Regions from separate parts of the Thermorhabdus hydrogeniformans genome, predicted to be linked through region 2. Evidence: a T-box and tRNA genes for the amino acid it is inferred to sense, from the RefSeq annotation. Region 2 holds a T-box; the other holds one or more tRNA genes.
The links. The T-box of region 2 lies ahead of serS (serine--tRNA ligase). A T-box ahead of a tRNA ligase gene usually reads a tRNA of that ligase, here a tRNA-Ser.

Region 1 (9,940 bases), on a different contig from region 2:
CCAGAAGGGCCAGTCTGGTGTGCCTTTATAGCAATTCCTTCTGGATATGTTCTATTGCGAACCTTCCGTCGGATTCGAGAAAGTCAATGACATGGTCCAGCTGGCTATTGACGTGCTCGCCGCTGTTTGACAGACATGCTATGCCTATAACCGCCCGCCGCATGTCGTCCTGCTTTTCCACCTCCGCCACCGAGATGTTGTAACGGCTCTTCAGTCTGTCTATAACGCTTTTTACCACCTGTCTCTTGTCTTTTAGAGAAAAGCTTTCCCCCAGAAAAATCTCCACCGTTAAAACACCGATTACCATAACATCACCTTAATGCTTTAAATTTCAGTTTAAATTTTCTTTTTCTAATTCATTTTAGCAATAAAATTCAATAAGAGAAAGTATAGTGAAACAGTCCGGTTTTATTTCGTGTATCAAATTATTAAGATTAAAAGGTTGAAATAGGATATGAATGTGATAATATAAAATAAAGCGGTAAAATGGTAATCTTGCTTGTGGGGAGTAACCTCTATGTACCGGTTATGGATCATTGCGGCGTTGTCCTATGTCATAGGCAGTTATTTTATGGTCGGTGATGAAAGAAAAAAATATCTGCTGGACTTTGCCAAAGGGTATCTTACGCTGCTGGTGTCGGGATTGTACCTTCATTCCGGCCTTTCGTATCTTTTCGCATCGGCGGGAGTGCTGGCGGGCCATACCAGGCCCTTATTTTATAAATTCCGGGGGAATACCGCCGAAGCGGTGGCCCTGGGGATTGTTTTTTTGATGTCGCCTGTTATGGGATTGCTGCTGCTTTTTAGCTTTTTGCTCATATTAAAATTGTTAAAGGATTATGACAATGCCGTATTTACTGCATCTTTTCTTGTTCCGGCTCTGTCCTTTAAGTTTTTCCGGAGCGATTCCTTCATAGCCATAACCTTCATAATATTTGCCGGGCTTGCCGTCCAGTTCTGGCCCTCGTTCCTCGAAAAAAGGATAAAACCCGTTTTTTTTACCCGAATGGCTTTCGGGCTAATGGTAATGGGATTCCTGCTGCTGTTATATTTCAACAAATATGTTTACAAGGGATTCGGAGTTCAAAAAGACATCATAAGGCACGGGCCTCACCATTTTAAATACGTGGCGCTCACCTTTGACGACGGGCCGGACCCGGTGTATACCCCCGAGATCCTGGATATATTAAAAGAAAAGAATGTTCCCGCCACGTTTTTTCTCATAGGCAAAAACGTCGAGGCGTATCCGGATATCGCAAGGAGGATTGTGCGGGAGGGCCATTCCATCGGGAACCACACCTATACCCATAAAAGCCTGATACCGCTTTCCGCCAGAGCTACCTATGAAGAGATAAAAAAAGCGGAAAAGGCCATAGAAGATGCCACCGGCATCAGGCCCACCCTTTTTCGCCCGCCGAGAGGCTTGTACTCTTCCTACGCGACAAAAATGCTGAGAGACGAAAGATATACAATAGTCCTCTGGGATGTTTCGGCCATGGACTGGGCCGAACTGCCGCCGAAGAATATAGTGGCCAATGTGACCGGCAGGGTAAAGCCTGGGTCCATAATCCTGCTGCACGACAGCGGGGACATCGTTACATTTAAAGGGGGCAACCGCTCGTCTACAGTAAAAGCCCTCCCGGAAATCATAGACAATCTCAGGGCCGGCGGATATGAGTTTGTTACGGTGGACCAGATGATATTCCTTACAGAGCTTATGGAGACGGAGGAGCAGGGATATGAAAATAATCCCCGCGACAATCCAGCATATTGAGGCCGTTGTGGACATTTTCTGCTCGGCTTTTGAAAGCAGCATATCTTTTTTTGCACCGGTGAACGCCAAATTAAAAAAGGCCTTCAGGGATATGTTTACCCTGCTTCATTCGGTGTTCGGCAAGGGCTTCATGGTGGCGGTGGCGGGCGATGAGGTATGCGGGTACATCGTGATGGCCGACGATATTAAAAGGCTCTGGCTTAGAGCGGTTTTTTCCGGATTTATTGTGAAAATGGCCGCAAGGGCCGCTTTCGGGGCATACGGCCTCAATCCGGCCACCATTTTCAGGGTTATAAGGAACAAGCTTTTTTACATGAAATTTGAGATGTCTACCCTTCCCTGTGCGCAGCTCCTGTCCATTGCGGTTCAGCCGGAACACCAGGGCAGGGGGATCGGCAGGAAGCTGCTGGAGGCGGGCATAAATTATATGGAATCGCTGGGGATTAAGAAAATAAAACTGGAAGTGAGGCCGGACAACACCCCCGCCGTCAACATGTATGAAAAGTACGGGTTTCGCCCGGCCGGCAGGGCCAGAGACCTTCAGGGGGACTGGCTCATAATGGTCCGGGAATGTTCACGCCGCTAGGTGCCGGATTTTAGGACCCGATCCGGCATGATTAAAGGTTTACAGCTTTACAGCGGGAAAAACGCCGCGCCCGCCGTAGCCGGTTAAACATTACCGGATTTAGGAATTGTCGGGAGGAGCAATTATGGTGCACCGGTTTGATAATAATTTAAAAAATAAAAAAAGCCAGGAGGGTGCCGTACTGGTGGCAGTGCTTTTTGCGGTGCTCGTCCTAATGCTCCTGGCGGTGGGCATACTGGAAATGGCTACCGGAGAAACAAAAACGGCTTCCTACTACAGGGACAGCACGAAGGCCCACTACCTGGCGGAAGCCGGGATACAAAAGACGCTTTCGATGTTGAAAGAAAACCCGGACTATAAGGCCGGGGCAGTGTGGCGGGGTTTCCTGGGCAAATCCCACGCCCTGGGAGACGGTTCATACAGTGTTGACATAACCAAACTGGATTTTGACACGCTGGAAATCCGGTCGACAGGTTTTGCAGGCAAAAGCAAAAGCTGGCTTTCCGTCACCGCCGACGTTTCCCGCACCCATCCGGCGTTTTACAACGCGGTCAACGTATACTCGGATCTCCAGGACACGCAGTTTAAAGGCAGCGTGGAAATCACGGGAGATGTGTATGTGAACGGAAATCTTGATTTAAAGGGGAATGCCAAGATTTACGGCAATGTGAGAGCCACCGGCCAGATCCGCGGTGAAGATAACATAACCGGCGGCGCCGAAAGTTTTGCGGAAGATATAGAACCCCCGCCCCTCGATGAACACAGATACAGGGAGATGGCGGGGGCCGGAGGGGGAGATGATGAGGCCGGCGAGGGGGAAGGTAAGTACATCGATGGCGACCTCACCGGCGACGAAATAGTGGTGGACGGGGTACTGTTTGTCGACGGCGATGTTTATGCCCGCAGCCTGAGCGGAAAAGGTGTGCTTTTCGTGACGGGGGACCTGCATCTGACAAAGGGCGGCGTTTACAGCGACACCGGCGAGGTGCTGACCATAATTACAAAGGGCGACGTGGATATTAAAAAGCAGGGGAACATTGATATAGACGGCACCATATACACGCCGGGCCGTATATTCATAAACCATAATGAAAAAATTCACGGTAACATCGTTATAAAAGGGAGCATTCTCGCCGGAAATTTTTCGGCCAGCGGCAACATATCCGTAATTTATAACGGGAAAATAAAAGATCCCGGTTACTATCTTCCCGGGTCTTCAGATACCTATATAAAGATTATTTCGTGGAAAACCCAGGCGGGGGAGGACGTTTATTAACGGTTATAACGGCTACGCGTAATCCCCCGCGCTTTTTTCGATAAAAGTCGAAAGGAAAAAGGCGAGGAGCAGGAGCACGGCCCCGCCGAAAAATGAGTAGGAAAGACCCATGTGATCCCCCAGGTAGCCCCCGAGAATGGGCCCCAGCACGGAACCGATGGACATTATGCTGTTCAGCACTCCGAAAGAACTGCCCTGGTTATCCCTCTCGCTGTTCTCGGCTACCAGCACGTTGCCCGCCACGGTGACGGCGGAGTTGAAGAACCCGAACATGAAGCGCAGCAAGCCCAGAGTAAAGATGGAAGCGGCCAGCCCCTGTAGGGCGGTGAGCACAGCGCAGAAAAAAAGGGACCACTTGAAAATGGCTGCCACCGGGACTTTCCGGATTCTTGACACCAGCGGCGCTCCCAGGGCGGTGGAAATGCCGACTATGGAGAACACAATGCCGGTGTAAAGCTCGGCATCTTTTTCGGTTATCTTGCCGATGAACAGGGGCAGAGTGGGGTAGACGGCCATGAGGGCGGCCTGTATTAAAAGCCAGGCCAGAAAAAGCAGCAGAAGTTGCCGGTTTTGAACGGCACGTCTTATATCTTCGAGGATGGAAGTCCTGTGCCCGGGGGTGACTTCCTCTTTTACCCTGGCGGCAAAGGGCAGCACGGCTGCCAGACACAGCAGCATTCCCGTGAATATCATGCTCCCCCTTATGCCGAACAGCTTTGCGGAGGCTCCGCCCACCAGAGGGCCGGTGATGTTGCCAATGGCCGAGGCGGCCTGGACTATTCCAAGACTGTAGTTGAGGTTTTCCGGGAGACTGGTGGAAGCCACGAGGGTAATGGCGGCGGGGATGTACCCCGACAGGATGCCGTTTACGCCCCTTAGTATGAAAAGCTGGATATGGTTGTTTACCATTGACATTAAAAAATAAGTAACGCCCATGCCTATGCCGGCCCGCAGCATCATGGGCTTTTTGCCGTAGCGATCCGATATGGAGCCCCAAATGGGGGCCATTAAGCCGAAAGTGAGGGAATTTATGGAAAAAATAAGGCCCGACCAGAGGGATGTATCGTTCTTTAAGCCCAGCTGCAGCAGGAAAATCGGCAGAAAGGGCGTGATGATGCTGAAGGCGATGGACGCCACAAAAACTCCCAGTGCGATGAGGAACAAATTCCTCTGCCACTGGGGTATGTAAGGCGTGTTTATATGAATATGCAATTCCATTCCTCCGGTTTCAATAAGTTTTATAATGTGTATTGAGATAATATTGAGATGCATTTTTATCTTAACAAACTTATTTTGCAAAATCAATGCTCCGCTTTCGGAATTTTCCGGTTGATTTTGCTGCTATTATCATGTATATTATATTAAGCAAGTAAACCTCTTGATTTAAAATTGAAGCGGGTAAAATATCGGTGGATGCCGAAACTGAAGCAATTGCGTCCGGTTGACAAATGGTGTTTTTATATGCTATACTTTTAAATAGTCACCGGTAGGAGGGGTGTCCGAGTGGTTTAAGGAGCTGGTCTTGAAAACCAGTGTCTCGAAAGAGCCGTGGGTTCGAATCCCACCCCCTCCGCCATTTATGGAGGTCAGAAGCGGAGGTCAGCGGAGAGAAGTCAGAAGAAGATTTGCCGCGCCCGCAAATCCAGCGGGTATGTGAATTCTGACATCCGAAACCCAGATTTCGATACCATTTGCGGAGAGATGGCCGAGAAGGTCGAAGGCGGTCGCCTGCTAAGCGATTACACGGACCTAAAATCCGTGTCGCGGGTTCGAATCCCGCTCTCTCCGCCATTCATGCGCCTGTAGCTCAACTGGATAGAGCGTCTGACTACGGATCAGAAGGCTGTGGGTTCGACTCCTGCCAGGCGCGCCAAAACAAATCTTTTACCTCTCATTTCTCGGCGGGCGCCCGTAGCTCAGGAGGAAAGAGCAGCGGTTTCCTAAACCGCGTGTCGGGGGTTCGAGTCCTCCCGGGCGCACCATATTTTTGACAAAATCGAAAGAACGTAGTGACACATGCACGGGGAACACGTCGCTTTGGACGATGTTTATTTTATGCGGGAGGCTTTGAAGGAAGCCTGCAGGGCCTTTGAACTGGATGAGGTGCCCGTCGGGGCGGTGGTGGCCATGGGCGGTAAAATCATCGCCAGGGCTCACAACCTGCGGGAGACCAGCCAGGATGCCACGGCCCATGCGGAGCTCCTGGCTATAAGGAAGGCCTGCGAGGCTATCGGCAGCTGGAGACTTAACGGCTGCAGTCTCTATGTGACTCTTGAGCCGTGCCCCATGTGTGCCGGAGCGGTGATCCTGTCCAGGCTGGATAGGCTCGTCTTCGGCGCTTTTGACCCCAAAGCCGGGGCGTGCGGAAGCCTTCTGAACCTTCCAGCGGATGGGCGGTTCAACCACCGGCCTGAAGTGGTGGCCGGGGTGCTGGCGGGGGAGTGCGGCGAAATCCTGAAAAATTTCTTCAGGGCCAGGAGAACGCAAGAAAAAGCGGATTGAATTATATTCCCGACAAAATTCATCTGCAGGTTGGAAGATTTTATAATAGAAGATTTTTAATATACGGATTCTCTGTGTGGAGAGATGGCCGAGAGGTTGAAGGCGCTCGCCTCGAAAGCGAGTGGGCGGCAATACCGCCTCGTGAGTTCGAATCTCACTCTCTCCGCCATTTACACATCTATACATCTATATATGACATCTGACTTCTGTGACATTAGATGTGGAGAGATGGCTGAGTTGGTCGAAGGCGCTCGACTGGAAATCGAGTAGACGGGGAAAAACCCCGTCTCGCGGGTTCGAATCCCGCTCTCTCCGCCATTTTTGTATCTATACAGTCCGAATCATGAAAAAAATTTTGCCGTGCTAGACGGGGAGGCAGCGGTGCCCTGTACCCACAATCCGCTACAGTGGGGTCGAACTCCCTCCCGAGGTCTTATTCCTGTGGGGTCCGGCTTTGACAAGTGGCAAAGAGGGTCGGGTCCCGCGCAATGGAAACTTTCGAACCCCGTCAGGTCCGGGAGGAAGCAGCGGTAAGGAAGCCCTTCCATGTGCCGCGGGGAAGCCTGGCCGGAGCTAACTATCAATGTAACGCCCGGAGGGATAGATCGACGGAGGGTGCACGGCTAAAGTTCAGCCGCCGGAACTACCGGCGGCTTTTTAAGATTGGAGAGATCTTCTATGTCCTATGTGGCTCTTTACAGGCGGTACAGGCCGAGAGATTTTGAAGAAATCGTAGGCCAGCAGCCCATCATCACCACTTTGAAAAACCAGATAAAGAGCGGCAAAATAGGACATGCCTATCTTTTTTGCGGCATGCGCGGCACGGGCAAAACCAGCACGGCGAGGGTCTTCGCCAAGGCCCTGAACTGCCAGCAGGGTCCAACGGTAAATCCATGCAACGAGTGTCCTTCCTGCCGGGCCATTAACAGCGGCAACATGATGGATGTCATTGAGATGGACGCGGCGTCCAACCGCGGCATCGACGACATCCGTGACCTCCGGGACAGTGTTAATTTCCCGCCGTCCGAAGGCCGCTACAAGATTTACATAATCGACGAAGTCCACATGCTTACCACCGAGGCCTTTAACGCCCTGTTAAAAACTCTGGAAGAGCCTCCCAGACATGTGGTGTTCATCCTTGCCACCACCGAGCCCAATAAACTTCCCGCAACCATTCTTTCAAGGTGTATGAGGTTTGACTTCCGGAGGGTCTCCGCCAGGGAAATCGTCGGTCGGATGAAAGAGATAGCCGGGGAAAACGGTATAAATGCCGACGAAAAGGCCCTGATGCTTATAGCCAGAAATTCCCAGGGCTCTGTTCGGGACGCCCTGAGCCTCCTGGATAAAGCTTTTGCCTTCGGCGGGGAAAAGTTTTCCTATGAAGATGCCCTGAGCCTCCTGGGGGCTGTCAGCCGGGATGTGTTTTACCGGGCGCTGGAGGCGGTTTACCGGCGGGACTGCGCACGCCTTCTGGACGTGGTGGAAGAGGTGGCGGCCCAGGGCAAAGACCTGCTGCGCTTTATGGACGACCTGCTGGAGCACTTCAGGAACATCCTGGTCATACGCCTGGGGGGTGACCGTTCCCTGGTGGATGTGGCCGACGAGGATTATGACGAACTTAAAAAAATTGCCGAAAACTATTCGGTGGAGAAACTGCTGAGCATAATAGATATATTGAAAAACGCCTCCTCGGATCTGAAATGGTCATCCCAGCCCCGCATCGTGCTGGAAGCTTCCCTGGCGAAGCTGACCCTGCCCGAGCTGTGGGAAGGGGACAGCGGCATGGCAGGCCGCATTCAGGTGCTGGAGGAACGGGTGGAAAAACTGCAGGAAGAAATGCAAAAGTTGATCGGGACAATGGATGGGGTCAGGGCGCAGTCCGCAGCTATGGAAGATGCTGGAAGGCCTTTTGATGTCGAGGGAGAAGCCAGCTCACCCTTAAAGGCAGAGGAAGTCGGGACGGCCGTTTCACAGGAAGAAGAGAAGACTGAAGAACCGTGTTCGGGCGTTAATGGGGCCGGCGCAGGCGTGAATCAGGGTGAAGCGGTGTCTGAGCCCGAGGGCAGACCGGCCCTTGACGATAAAGCCGTCTTGAGTGAAATCATGAAGTCCTGGCCCGCCGTGATCCAAGAACTGGAAAGGCAGCGAAAAATGACGCTGGTAAGTTTTATCAATGCGGGTAACATCAGGCCCGGCAGAATGGAAAAGAATAAATTGTACTTGTATTACAACGGAAATTCCGTGTATAAAGAAAAAGTTGAGGCCGAAAAGCATATAATAGAAGAGACCGTGAAAAAAATAGCGGGTTTTGATACAGTTATCAAAGGATTTGAGCAGGAACCGCCGGATGGGGCGTCCGGGGGAGAAAAGGGTAAATCCGGCCGCGAAATTGACCCCGAAGGTATTGAAAGCGCCGCCCCCGCTCCGAACTTTGCGCCGGAAGAATCCGGCGAAGGGGCCGCCGGCTCAAAAAAAAATTCCGTGATTGAATTCGTTTCAGAAAAAGAGAATGAAGGCGGAAGGGCAGATATTGTTCGAGAAGAAAATGCAAGTTATATTTCCGACGAACAATTTTATCAAAATGTAATAAACTTTTTTGGAGAAGATATCGTAGAGATATTGTAACTGCATGGCGGGTTCGGATTCGAAGTAATAAATTTCGGAGTGATAATAGTGTGATGTAAAAAAAGAATTTATACGCCACTCAACTATATTAAGGAGTATATTAAGGAGGCGATTTCTTTGAGGAACATGGGCAACATGAACAAGCTGATGAAACAGGTCCAGAAGATGCAGGAAGACATGATGAAGCTCCAGGAGGAACTGAAGTCCAGGACCGTGGAAGCCACCGCGGGGGGCGGAGTCGTGAAAGTGGTGGCCAGCGGGAAAAAGGATCTGGTCAGCATCGAGATAAAGCCTGAAGCCGTGGACCCCGACGATATAGAGATGCTCCAGGATCTTATTCTGGCGGCCGCCAACGAAGCCCTGCAGAAGGCCGAAGAGATGGTGAGCCAGGAGATGGGCAAACTCACCGGCGGGCTGAATATCCCCGGCCTGTTTTAAAAGAATCAATCCCGTTTGAGTGGTATAAGGAAGGGTTTTTGATGTCGTATTACGCAGAACCTCTCGGGAGACTTATCGAAGAGCTTTCCCGCCTGCCGGGCATAGGGCCCAAGACGGCTCAGCGGCTGGCATTTCACATACTGAAGATGCCCGGAGAGCGGGTGGCGGAGCTGGCCGAAGCCATAAAAAACGCCAAAGAGTCCATTACCTACTGCTCGGTGTGCGGAAATTTCACCGATAAAGACCCCTGCGGCATCTGCAGGGCTCCGTACAGGGATAAAACCACCATAATGGTGGTGGAAGACCCTAAAGACGTAATCGCCATGGAAAAGACCAGGGATTACAAGGGGCTTTACCACGTGCTGCACGGCGCCATTTCTCCGCTTGAAGGAATCGGTCCCGACGATATAAAGATAAAAGAGCTGCTGGCGAGGATCCCGTCGGGGGTGAGCGAAGTAATCCTGGCCACCAATCCGGATGTGGAGGGCGAGGCCACGGCCATGTACATCGCCAAACTTTTGAAGCCCCTAGGGGTGAAGGTTACCCGCATAGCCCACGGCATCCCCATGGGCGGCGACCTGGAATACGCCGACGAAGTTACCCTGAGCAAGGCGCTGGAGGGCCGCCGGGAGGTATAGTCATTTTAACTCATATCTTTTATAAAATATTAATAAAATTTATGCCCTCCCATATTTGATAGCCTTTTCAGAGCATGCATTCACCCATGCTGTGAATTCCA
Region 2 (9,940 bases):
ATCTTTCAAAATTCACCCCGCTGGGCAGCAACGGCGTGTGGGTGGCCATGACGCTCAGCTCGATTTTAAGTACGCTTTTGAGCGTGGGTTATTATTTTACCGGGCGGTGGAAAAAAGCCCGGGTTATTGAGCCGGTAGAGCATCACGAAGGAGAGGAGAGCCGGGTTGTAAAAAAAGAGAGACTGGCGGAAAAATAAAAAAATCCCCGGGCGAAACAGGGCTTACCGTTCGGGAAACACAATTGCGATGGAGGAGGTTTTAGGGTGAGTGGCTTCACGAAAGGCAGAGACCGGGAACTGGCCGAATCCATTGAAGGCCTTTTTAGGGCTGTCAATAAGTGGATGAAGTCCATTAACAGAGAGTACTTTTTGAGAAACGATAATATTGACATAACTTTAAACCAGTACCGGGTGCTGTACACTTTGAAAAACCACGGACCGTACAAAATGAGCCAGTTCGGCGAAGACATACGGACTTCTTGCGGCAGCCTGACGGTAATGGTGGACAGGCTCGTTGAAAAAGGGCTGGTGGAAAGGTTTTTTCTCCCGGAAGACCGGCGTGTGGTTATGGTCAGGATAACCCCGGCCGGTGACAGAGCACTGGAAGAATATAGGCAGGGGTTTTTGGAAATTTTAATAGACGACGTAAAAAAGCTTAACGACGCAGAAAAACAAACTCTCTGGAAGACCGCGCAGGAGCTAAGGGCGGTGGTGGAAAAAATTACAAGTTGACGAAGGGTTGCCGGCTAACCCACCGGTAAAAAAGGCATGAGGTACAAAGAAGGAATTTTGCAAAATGTGTCGAAATTTTTACATATGACAATTGCTGCAAATGAAGACAAGAAGGAGGCTGAGGGCATGCTCACAAGAATATGCGCCGGTGGGGTAGTTTTTTCGGGCGACAGGGTCTTAATCCTCAAAAACGACAAAAACGAATGGGTGCTGCCCAAAGGTGTTATTCGCCCCGGAAAACTCGCCCAGGAGGTGGCCGTTGAAAGGGTCAAAATTGAAGCGGGGGCTGACGCCAGAATCATTTCCTGTGTAGGGGAGACATGCTACGAATTTTATTCCTATTCCAGGCAACGGCCCGTTTGCAATCAGATTACCTGGTTCCTGATGGAAGCCGTCAACGAAAACAGTACTCCCAATGCGGAACTGGGTTTTTCCGAAGGCGGCTTTTACGATATTGATGAGGCTCTGGAGAAAGTTACTTACAGCCAGGATAAATCTCTTGTGAGACTTTCTTTTAAAAAATATCAGGATTACAGAGAAAAGGGAGAAGTCTTTGTTTAAACCCGTTTTGGTTTGACAGGGCTTTTTTTGTTATAAAAGGCAGCTTTTGGCTGCCCATTTTTTTATTTGCGTAACTTACATTTTATAAGACGTTTCAAATTTTTTTGTATCTCTTCATCCAGCTCCAAGGCTTTTAAGGCTACGTCGTTTTTTTGGATGACTCCATTTTCTATCAGCACTTCTATCAGGCTCACAAGAGCAAGAGTGTTTCTGTAGCACATGGTTTTCAAATCCGCCAGTCCGGCTGTTATGTCAACTATGTCCCCCATAAGCTCCCCTCCTTGAGAAGGTTACGTCCATATAATAACCAGAAATTTAGTCTTTATGCAAAAAACGACGCAGCAAATAGAAATTTAATGAAAGTCCAGCATCGGGCGTGAATAATAATCAATATCACTGATTGACAATTGATATCAATTATCATAATATGTTAGCGTAAAAATATTTTTTTTCACCTGCCATTGAGAATGATTATCAAGGAGGCGCGGAGGATGGACTGCTGCAGGAACAAAAAGAATATTTTTACTGTCATAATGGACGGCTTCAAGAGAAAGGGCCGCGACGGCGGCGAAGAAGCGGCCGGAAAGAAAAAGCTGGTGCTGGTGGGTACTCCCAATGTGGGCAAAAGCGTTATATTTAATCAGCTTACTGGTTCTTACGTGACGGTCTCCAATTACCCGGGCACCACCGTGGAAATCTCCAGGGGTACCGGCAGGATAGGCGGGGATGTATATGAAGTAATAGACACTCCGGGCATGTATTCCCTTGTACCCATCACCGAAGAAGAAAGGGTTACCAGGACGCTGCTGCTGGAGGAAGAGCCGGATATAGTGGTACATGTGGCGGATGCAAAAAATCTGGAAAGAATGCTTTCCCTGACGCTTCAGCTAAAGGAAGCCGGTTTGCCGGTGATTCTGGTGGTAAATATGATGGATGAGGCGGAAAAAATAGGCAGAAAAGTCGATATAGACAGATTGTCCCGAATCCTGGACATACCCGTTGTGGGGACGGCCGCTGCGCTGCATCGAGGGTTGGATGATTTCAAAAGAAAGGTGGCGGATTATGACAGAAGGCGGGCCGCTTGAATTCAATGAAATAAGGCCAGAGGTATACTTCAATGGCATTGAAAAGGCCGCGACCGAAATAGAGGCCCTTTTAAAATCAGGCTACAGGTTATCCGGGCGGGCCATAGCTTTTTTACTCCTGCAGGATGATGAAGAAATATTGTCTTTGGTGAAGCAAAGAGAAAAAGACTTTTCCAGGATAACCGAAATAATTGAGAGGACAAAAAAGGCATACCGGGAACCACTTCAGTATGTAATCGCTCTGGAGCGGCAAAAAAGGGTGGAGAAGATCCTGAGTGAAGTAATACGGATAGACAGGAGCGGGGAATCTTCGATGGAGGCCTGGCTGGACCGGATTACCGTCCAGCCTCTCACCGGCATACCGCTGCTATTGCTGGTGCTTTACTTCGGCCTTTATAAATTCGTGGGTCAGTTTGGGGCGGGCACCATCGTAGACTTTATAGAAGGCAATATCTTCGAAGCTTACATCAACCCCTGGATCAACAGCCTGGTGACGTCGCTGATACCATATAAGCCGCTGCAAGAGTTGCTGGCTCTGGACTACGGCATAATAACCCTGGGGTTGAGGTACGCCGTGGCCATTATACTCCCCATTGTGGGGACTTTCTTCCTGGCATTTTCAATCATAGAAGACTCCGGCTATCTTCCCAGACTGGCCCTTCTGGTGGACCGGGTTTTTAAAGGCATCGGCTTAAACGGCAGGGCCGTCATACCCATGACCCTGGGGTTCGGATGCGATACCATGGCCACCCTGGTCTCCAGGACGCTGGAAACCAGGAGGGAAAGGATTATTGCCACTCTCCTGCTGGCGCTGGCCATTCCGTGTTCGGCACAGCTGGGGGTCATAATGGCTCTCCTTTCGGGCAGGCCCTACGCCATGGCGGTTTGGGTCGGATTTATATCAATGGTATTTTTGTTCATTGGTTATCTCACAGCCCGGATAATGCCGGGAGAAAGGCCGAATTTTTATATGGAAGTCCCGCCGCTGAGGGTGCCTGTATTGGCCAACGTGCTGGAAAAGACCTTTTCGAGGATACAGTGGTATTTTCTCGAGATAGTGCCGATGTTTATCCTGGCGAGCGTCCTGATATGGTTGGGCAAGATGACGGGATTATTTGACTTGGCCGTCGGCGCCCTTGCTCCGGTGATGAAAGCCATGGGGCTTCCGCCGGATGCGGCCCAAGCCTTTCTGTTCGGATTCTTCCGCAGGGACTACGGCGCTGCAGGCCTCTATGATCTTCAAAAAAGCGGGGCTTTAAACGGCGTTCAGACGGTGGTGGCGGCGGCCACACTGACACTTTTCGTGCCATGCATCGCCCAGTTTTCAATAATGGTGAAGGAACGGGGAATAAAGACGACCCTGGCCATAGTGGCGTTTATATTTCCCTTCGCATTCTTCGCAGGATTTTTCCTGAACCGGATATTGACTGCACTGGGGGTGGTGCTGTGATTAAATGCGGATTTTGCGGCTATGAGTTTGATGAAAACAGCAGGGAGGCCGCCGGGTGCAGAGGGTGCCCGATGAGCGGGCGCTGCGGCAAGATAAAGTGCCCCAGATGCGGCTTTGAAAATGTAAGACAAAGCGGTCTCTTCAAGTGGATGAAAAACGGGAGGAAGTCATTATGACGGCAAAGGCGGACGGCAGAGAAATGTTGCTGACGGAACTGGAGGTGGGGAATCAGGCAGTCGTTTCCAGAATAGAAGCGCGGGACAAAAAGACTCTGAACAAATTAATGGCCCTGGGCGTGCTGCCCGGGATGAAAGTGTCTTTGATGCAAAAGTTCCCGTCATATATATTCAAAGTAGGTAATACCCGGATAGCTGCCGATGAAGAGATTACCGGGAGCATAGTGGTGATAAAAAAATAAAAAGATTACCGTTTTGCCTTTTCGATAGCCCTGTAGAGTTCGTCCCTTTCGGGGGGTTTCAGAGGGATTCTCGAACCGTCCGAAATTAAATACCTGCCGCCGGCGGTGATTTTGCCGACGCGAAAGGCCGGTATATCCTTTTGAGCCAGGGCCTCCATCACTTTTTCGCCCCGGGGGGTACAGATGAGCATGGACCCGCTGGATATCAGTCCCAGGGGGTCTATGTCAAAGGCCCGGCAAATCGCCGCCGTTTCGGGCAGGATGGGCAATTTTTCTTTATATATTTCAATACCCACCCCCGAAGCCTCGGCCACTTCGTAAGCCGCCCCCAGAAGTCCGCCTTCGGTTATGTCGTGCATGGCCGATACTCCGGCCCTGGCCGCCGTAAGACCGTCTTCTATTACACCTATCATTTCGAGAAACCCCTGGGCCCTGTAGACATCTTCCGGCGGAATTTTTGTCTTCAGAAATTCTTCAAAGTCACAGGCCAGCACCGCAGAGCCCTCCAGGCCAAGGGCTTTTGTCACTATTACGTCGTCGCCGGGCTTTGCCCCCGATGAGGTGACGTATTCCCCTTTACCGGCAATCCCCAGAGCCGTCACCGAAACCACAGGTTTTACCACCGACGCGGTGATTTCGCTGTGGCCTCCAAGCACTTCTACGCCGATTTTGGCCGCCCCCCGATGGATGCCCTCCATCAAGTTTTTTAGCATATCCTCGTCGGCTCCTTCGGGCAGGAGCAGTGTCACCAGGATGCCGACGGGCTCCGCACCGCAGGCTGCGATGTCGTTGCACGAGATAAAAACCGAAAGGTAGCCGCCGTTTTTGTCGGCGCCGGTTATAGGGTCGCTGGAAGCCACAGCCACGTATCGGCCGAAGTCGATAACGCTGCAGTCCTCACCAAATCCGGAATGAACCAGCACTTCCTTCCGACGTTTTCCGAGGAACGGGTATACGCTCTTCTTTAAAATTTCCGGCGGAATTTTGCCGATTTTCAATGCGGTATCACCTCTAAAATTTGTCTTCGTCGTTAAAAGAAAGATTATTTAGCCTGCCGTGCAAAAGCAGGGCGATGACTGCGCCGGCGCTCACCTGCATCAGATCGCCGGCGAGCTCTACCGGAACAGCCCCTATGCCGTACAAAAAGCCTGCGGCGGTGGCGTATCCGGTCATCATCCACAGGGCCCCGGCGGTCACACCGGCGTAAGGGTTAAATTTTCGGGCCAGTGAGCCTACTATAAAACCTTCAAGACCCTTTATTATGAATGTTATGGGGGCCCAGACCGGATAGCCGGCGATGAGGTCGGAAAGGGCCGAACCCACCCCGCCTATTATGGCGCCGGGGTAAGCGCCGTAAATGAGGGACACCAGGTATATTACCGATTCTCCCAGATTAAAATAAAGGTTGAAGGTGGGCACAGGAAACCGCAACACCGATGTGGCAATCACCAGCAGCCCCATAAAAAGCCCGAGAAAGGCCAGTTTTTTTATGCGGTCGCTCATATATATTACCCCCTCCCCCGTAAAAAATAAAATATGCCGGGATGAGAAATGGCATGAAGCCGCAGCTTTGGTTTGTATGATAATTATATCATTTTAATGAGGGCATGCCAATTCCGGCATTTCATTTTTTACACCGGATGGGCTCCCCTTTTATTCCCGCTGTTGAAATTCTTCCGATTTTTGGGTATAATAATACACAGATGCGATGAAGGGGAAAAGTATGCAGGGGCCTTTTTGGTAGAGAGCCGGCGGCTGGTGCAAGCCGGTAAAGGGTCGTGCAGAATTCCGCCCCCAAGCAGCGCCTTCCAAAAAGGCGTCGGGACTCCGCGCTTCAGGTGAAGAAGGAGTTCCGTTATGGCAATGAAGGAAAAAGAAGGGTGGCAACGCGGGTGCCTCTCGCCCCTTTGGGGCGGAGGTTTTTTGTTTACAAATTTGTTTTATAAAATCAGATGTTCAAAATGTCTTGAGGGAGGTATAAACATGCTTGATATCAGGTTTATACGCCAGAACCCCGACATCGTTAAAGATGCCCTGGCAAAGAGAGGGAAGCCCCAGGATCTTGATGACTTCCTGAGACTCGACGAGGAGCGCCGGAACCTGCTCTTTGAGGCGGAGAAGCTGAAAAGCCTCCGGAATCAGGAGTCTGAGGAAATTGCCAGGAGGAAAAAATCCGGCGAACCGGCTGATGACCTTATCGCCCAGATGAGAGAGGTATCTAAGAAAATCAAGGAAATGGACGAACGGATTAGTTCCGTGGAAGAGGAATTGCAGAAGATTCTCCTCACCATTCCCAACATACCCGACGAATCGGTGCCCGTGGGCAGGAGCGACCAGGACAATGTGGAGGTCCGCCGGTGGGGGACGCCGAGAAACTTTGACTTTGATTTTAAAGCCCACTGGGATATAGGGGAAGCCCTGGATATCCTTGACTTTAACCGGGCAGGAAAGATTACCGGCTCCAGGTTTACGGTCTACAAAGGGGCCGGGGCCAGGCTGGAACGGGCGCTTATAAACTTCATGCTGGATCTGCATATCGAAAAACACGGATATAAAGAAATATTTCCGCCGTTTATCGTCAACCGGGAAAGCATGACCGGCACGGGCCAGCTGCCCAAATTCGAAGAAGATGCTTTCAAGCTTTATAACAACACCGACTACTTCCTGATACCCACCGCTGAAGTTCCGGTCACAAACCTTCACCGGGAGGAAATCCTTTCGAAAGAGGATCTTCCCATATACTACGTGGCCTACAGCGGATGCTTCAGAGCGGAAGCGGGTTCCGCAGGGAGGGATACCCGCGGGCTTATAAGGCAGCATCAGTTTAACAAAGTGGAGCTTGTAAAGTTCACAGAACCCGAGACCTCAATGGATGAACTGGAGAAACTGACCCGCGACGCCGAGGAAGTGCTCCAGATCCTGGGTCTCCCCTACCGGGTCGTGGCCCTTTGCACCGGCGACCTGGGATTTTCTTCGGCCAAGACCTATGATATCGAAGTATGGATGCCGAGTTACAACCGCTATGTGGAGATCTCTTCCTGCAGTAATTTCAAAGATTTCCAGGCCCGCAGGGCAAAAATCCAGTACCGGCCGGAAAAAGGGGCAAAACCTCAATTTGTGCACACGTTAAACGGCTCTGGGCTCGCGGTGGGCAGGACCACAGCCGCCATACTGGAAAACTACCAGCAGGCGGATGGTTCCGTGGTCGTCCCCGAAGCGCTGAGGCCTTACATGAGAGGCATTGAAAAAATCTGTAAATAAAAAATGGTGGAAAAAAACTTTTGACAAACGCCGCTCATCAATGTAAAATTAAATAAAACAATTTAAAACATTAAATACCTTGCCTCGAAAGAGGTGCGGTAGAGGCGCGGTGTATCATGAGTATCCCCCGGAGGCGGCGGCCGTTGAAAGGGGAGAAAGGGGTCATCGCCGAAGTCTTGCTGCCGGCGGGCGGCATGGCTGGGCCTGCATCGAACAGGTGCAGGACTGTCACTCGGGGCTTCCCGGGCCCTGAGTGGAGCGCTATCACACTGCTGTGGGAAGGAGGGGTTTCCATGCTTTTCTCCGGAAAGAAACGGCTGTGGTAGTATCCACGGGCCGTTTTTTTGCATATTATGTTAAATAATAGTTTTTTATTAAAAACTTTTTATCTGTAAAATGAGGTGGAGAAATGCAAAAAATTTTTGTTCCCCCCGAGGAGGGTATGGAAGCCTTTATTGAAAGGCTGAGGCAGGAAAAAAACATGCATTCACGCCACAAGGATTGGGCGGAAAATTATGCCGATTACTTGAGAGAATTTATATGGATAGATTTGAACAGAAAATAATAAAATAAAGAGCAGCGCACCAGCGCTGCTTTTTATCATGAAACCGCTATTTTCTGTAAACTCCGTCGGCTTTTTTGGCGGCATTGTCGGACGCCACAAAGGTCTTACAGCAGGTTTCCATACAGGATGCCACAGGGGTCTGAGGGGCGGTGGAAGCTTTGGGGGCGTCGAAGTTATCGCCCATGGTGTCGCCTATCGTATCCGAAGTAATCATAATTTCAGAGGCATCGCATACGTTTCCGCTTTTCCAGTAATGACAGTTCGATACGCTGCAGTGAATCCTTGCCATATCATTACCTCCTTAAAGTATTGTTCAATATTAGTTTACTCTTTTGATGGTCTGTTATGCTATGGATTCATGGCATATATGGATAGTTTTTCCAAAAAAATTTTTGTTTTTTTAAAACAGAGGGAAGTTATGTTTTTTGAGTTTGAGCCGTATTACCTCCCAGACTCTTGGGTCTTCCTGGCCCAGCCGCCAGACGGCGATGCCTGCAAGACCGTATTCGTTTACCAGGTCGAGTTTAGCCGAAAAGCTCCGCGCATTTTCAAACCACACTATATGTCTCACATTATCGGCGGTGTACGTAAAAGTGGGTTCCTGGGCAGTCTCGTCGTAAACTATAACGGACCCGTATTCCCTGGCCAGAGCGATGGCCTCATTGTAACTCAAAGCCCTGGGCATGCCGCCGGCTTCCACCCAGTCATATCCATAGGCGGCCATGCCTAGTTTTATCTTGTATCTGGGAACCCTGGTTATGGCGAAATCCAGCACCCGGCGCACAAAACCTATGGATGCAACGGGCCCGGGGACGGAAAAGTGCTCGTCGTAAGCCAGTATAAAAAGTTCATCGGAGAACATGGCCAGGGTCTCGTAGTCGAAAGCCCCGGAGAAAGGGTGGCGGGGATTCTCCTCGAGTTTGGCCGGGACGGAAATGGTTACCCTGAATCTGGGAGAAAGCCTGCGGTAAAGTTCCCTCATGAAAGTATTGAGAGCGGCCCTGTCGGGCGGCGGGACGAATTCAAAGTCGATATTCACACCTGCAAAATTCCGGGAAATCAGCAGTTCTTCAATGGAGTTTACCAGGTTTTGACGGAGGGCCGGAGTGGTCAATATTTCATGTATCAATTCCGACATTTGAGGGTCTGCAAAGTTGTGAATTATGGCCAGAATGGGCAGATTGTTCTCCCTGGCCACCCGCAAAGCCTCCGGCTGGGACTGGTCCACAAGGGTTCCCTGGTCGGTGACACCGAACCAGAAGGGCACAAGATTATCTATCTCACGGGCGTGGAGCATCAGGTCAACCAGCGCCTCATTGGTGGATACGTAAAACCAGTTGTTTTCTTTCTGGCACTGCAGGACTTGGTTCAAACACAATCCCTCCCCGCATTTATTTTACAATATATACTATACGGGAAGCGCCTGCGGGGTTCAAAGACAGGGTGCAATTAAGAAAAACCCCTTTTACCGGTTTTCCAAAACACCGGCTTTTTCTTGATATTTCATTGGCGGAGCTATATAATATCAAGGGAATGATGTGTTGTTCATTTAGTGTCGGGATTTAAGAGGTAAAGAGGCTGACATATGGAAAGGCTGCTGATTATAATATTATTTACCGCCACCATTCATATGGTGGATACCCTTTCTTACTCGGTGCGCCTTGCGGGCATAAGAACCAAAAGACTTGCCATGGCCATATCCCTGTTCAATATTATTGTGCTCATATCGAGGACGGCCAACATGGTCCAGGCGCCCCTTCTGGGCAGCATAGTGGACAGGGCCATCATTGAAGGGAGCGCGGGCTTGCTGCTTGGCGATTTCCGGTGGATAATATTTTCGGCAACGATGGGGAGCATTCTGGGGGCTGT

Region 1: it has a tRNA-Ser gene. The T-box ahead of serS (serine--tRNA ligase) is inferred to sense a tRNA for this amino acid. The anticodon was not compared.

What each region holds. Positions count from the first base shown of each region.
Region 1 is NZ_JBJYKD010000017.1:38,357-48,296, reverse strand. Features, by position in the region: gene ACKX14_RS09720 (DUF503 domain-containing protein) at 26-307, opposite strand; gene ACKX14_RS09715 (glycerol-3-phosphate acyltransferase) at 518-1,774, shown strand; gene ACKX14_RS09710 (GNAT family N-acetyltransferase) at 1,740-2,360, shown strand; gene ACKX14_RS09705 (DUF7305 domain-containing protein) at 2,485-3,636, shown strand; gene ACKX14_RS09700 (MFS transporter) at 3,649-4,848, opposite strand; tRNA gene ACKX14_RS09695 (tRNA-Ser) at 5,126-5,212, shown strand; tRNA gene ACKX14_RS09690 (tRNA-Ser) at 5,332-5,427, shown strand; tRNA gene ACKX14_RS09685 (tRNA-Arg) at 5,433-5,509, shown strand; tRNA gene ACKX14_RS09680 (tRNA-Arg) at 5,542-5,618, shown strand; gene tadA (tRNA adenosine(34) deaminase TadA) at 5,674-6,138, shown strand; tRNA gene ACKX14_RS09670 (tRNA-Ser) at 6,217-6,307, shown strand; tRNA gene ACKX14_RS09665 (tRNA-Ser) at 6,361-6,456, shown strand; RNA gene ffs (signal recognition particle sRNA large type) at 6,497-6,761, shown strand; gene dnaX (DNA polymerase III subunit gamma/tau) at 6,817-8,763, shown strand; gene ACKX14_RS09650 (YbaB/EbfC family nucleoid-associated protein) at 8,890-9,201, shown strand; gene recR (recombination mediator RecR) at 9,243-9,839, shown strand.
Region 2 is NZ_JBJYKD010000025.1:37,855-47,794, reverse strand. Features, by position in the region: gene ACKX14_RS11905 (MATE family efflux transporter) at 1-197, shown strand, start outside; gene ACKX14_RS11900 (MarR family winged helix-turn-helix transcriptional regulator) at 264-731, shown strand; gene ACKX14_RS11895 (NUDIX hydrolase) at 858-1,292, shown strand; gene ACKX14_RS11890 (hypothetical protein) at 1,355-1,561, opposite strand; gene ACKX14_RS11885 (FeoB small GTPase domain-containing protein) at 1,784-2,377, shown strand; gene ACKX14_RS11880 (nucleoside recognition domain-containing protein) at 2,355-3,827, shown strand; gene ACKX14_RS11875 (hypothetical protein) at 3,824-4,003, shown strand; gene ACKX14_RS11870 (FeoA family protein) at 4,000-4,245, shown strand; gene ACKX14_RS11865 (AIR synthase family protein) at 4,251-5,243, opposite strand; gene ACKX14_RS11860 (ECF transporter S component) at 5,257-5,748, opposite strand; T-box leader at 5,945-6,155, shown strand; gene serS (serine--tRNA ligase) at 6,229-7,506, shown strand; lysine riboswitch at 7,598-7,778, shown strand; gene ACKX14_RS11850 (hypothetical protein) at 7,916-8,071, shown strand; gene ACKX14_RS11845 (DUF1540 domain-containing protein) at 8,118-8,360, opposite strand; gene ACKX14_RS11840 (glycosyl hydrolase family 18 protein) at 8,472-9,368, opposite strand; gene ACKX14_RS11835 (lipid II flippase Amj family protein) at 9,657-9,940, shown strand, end outside.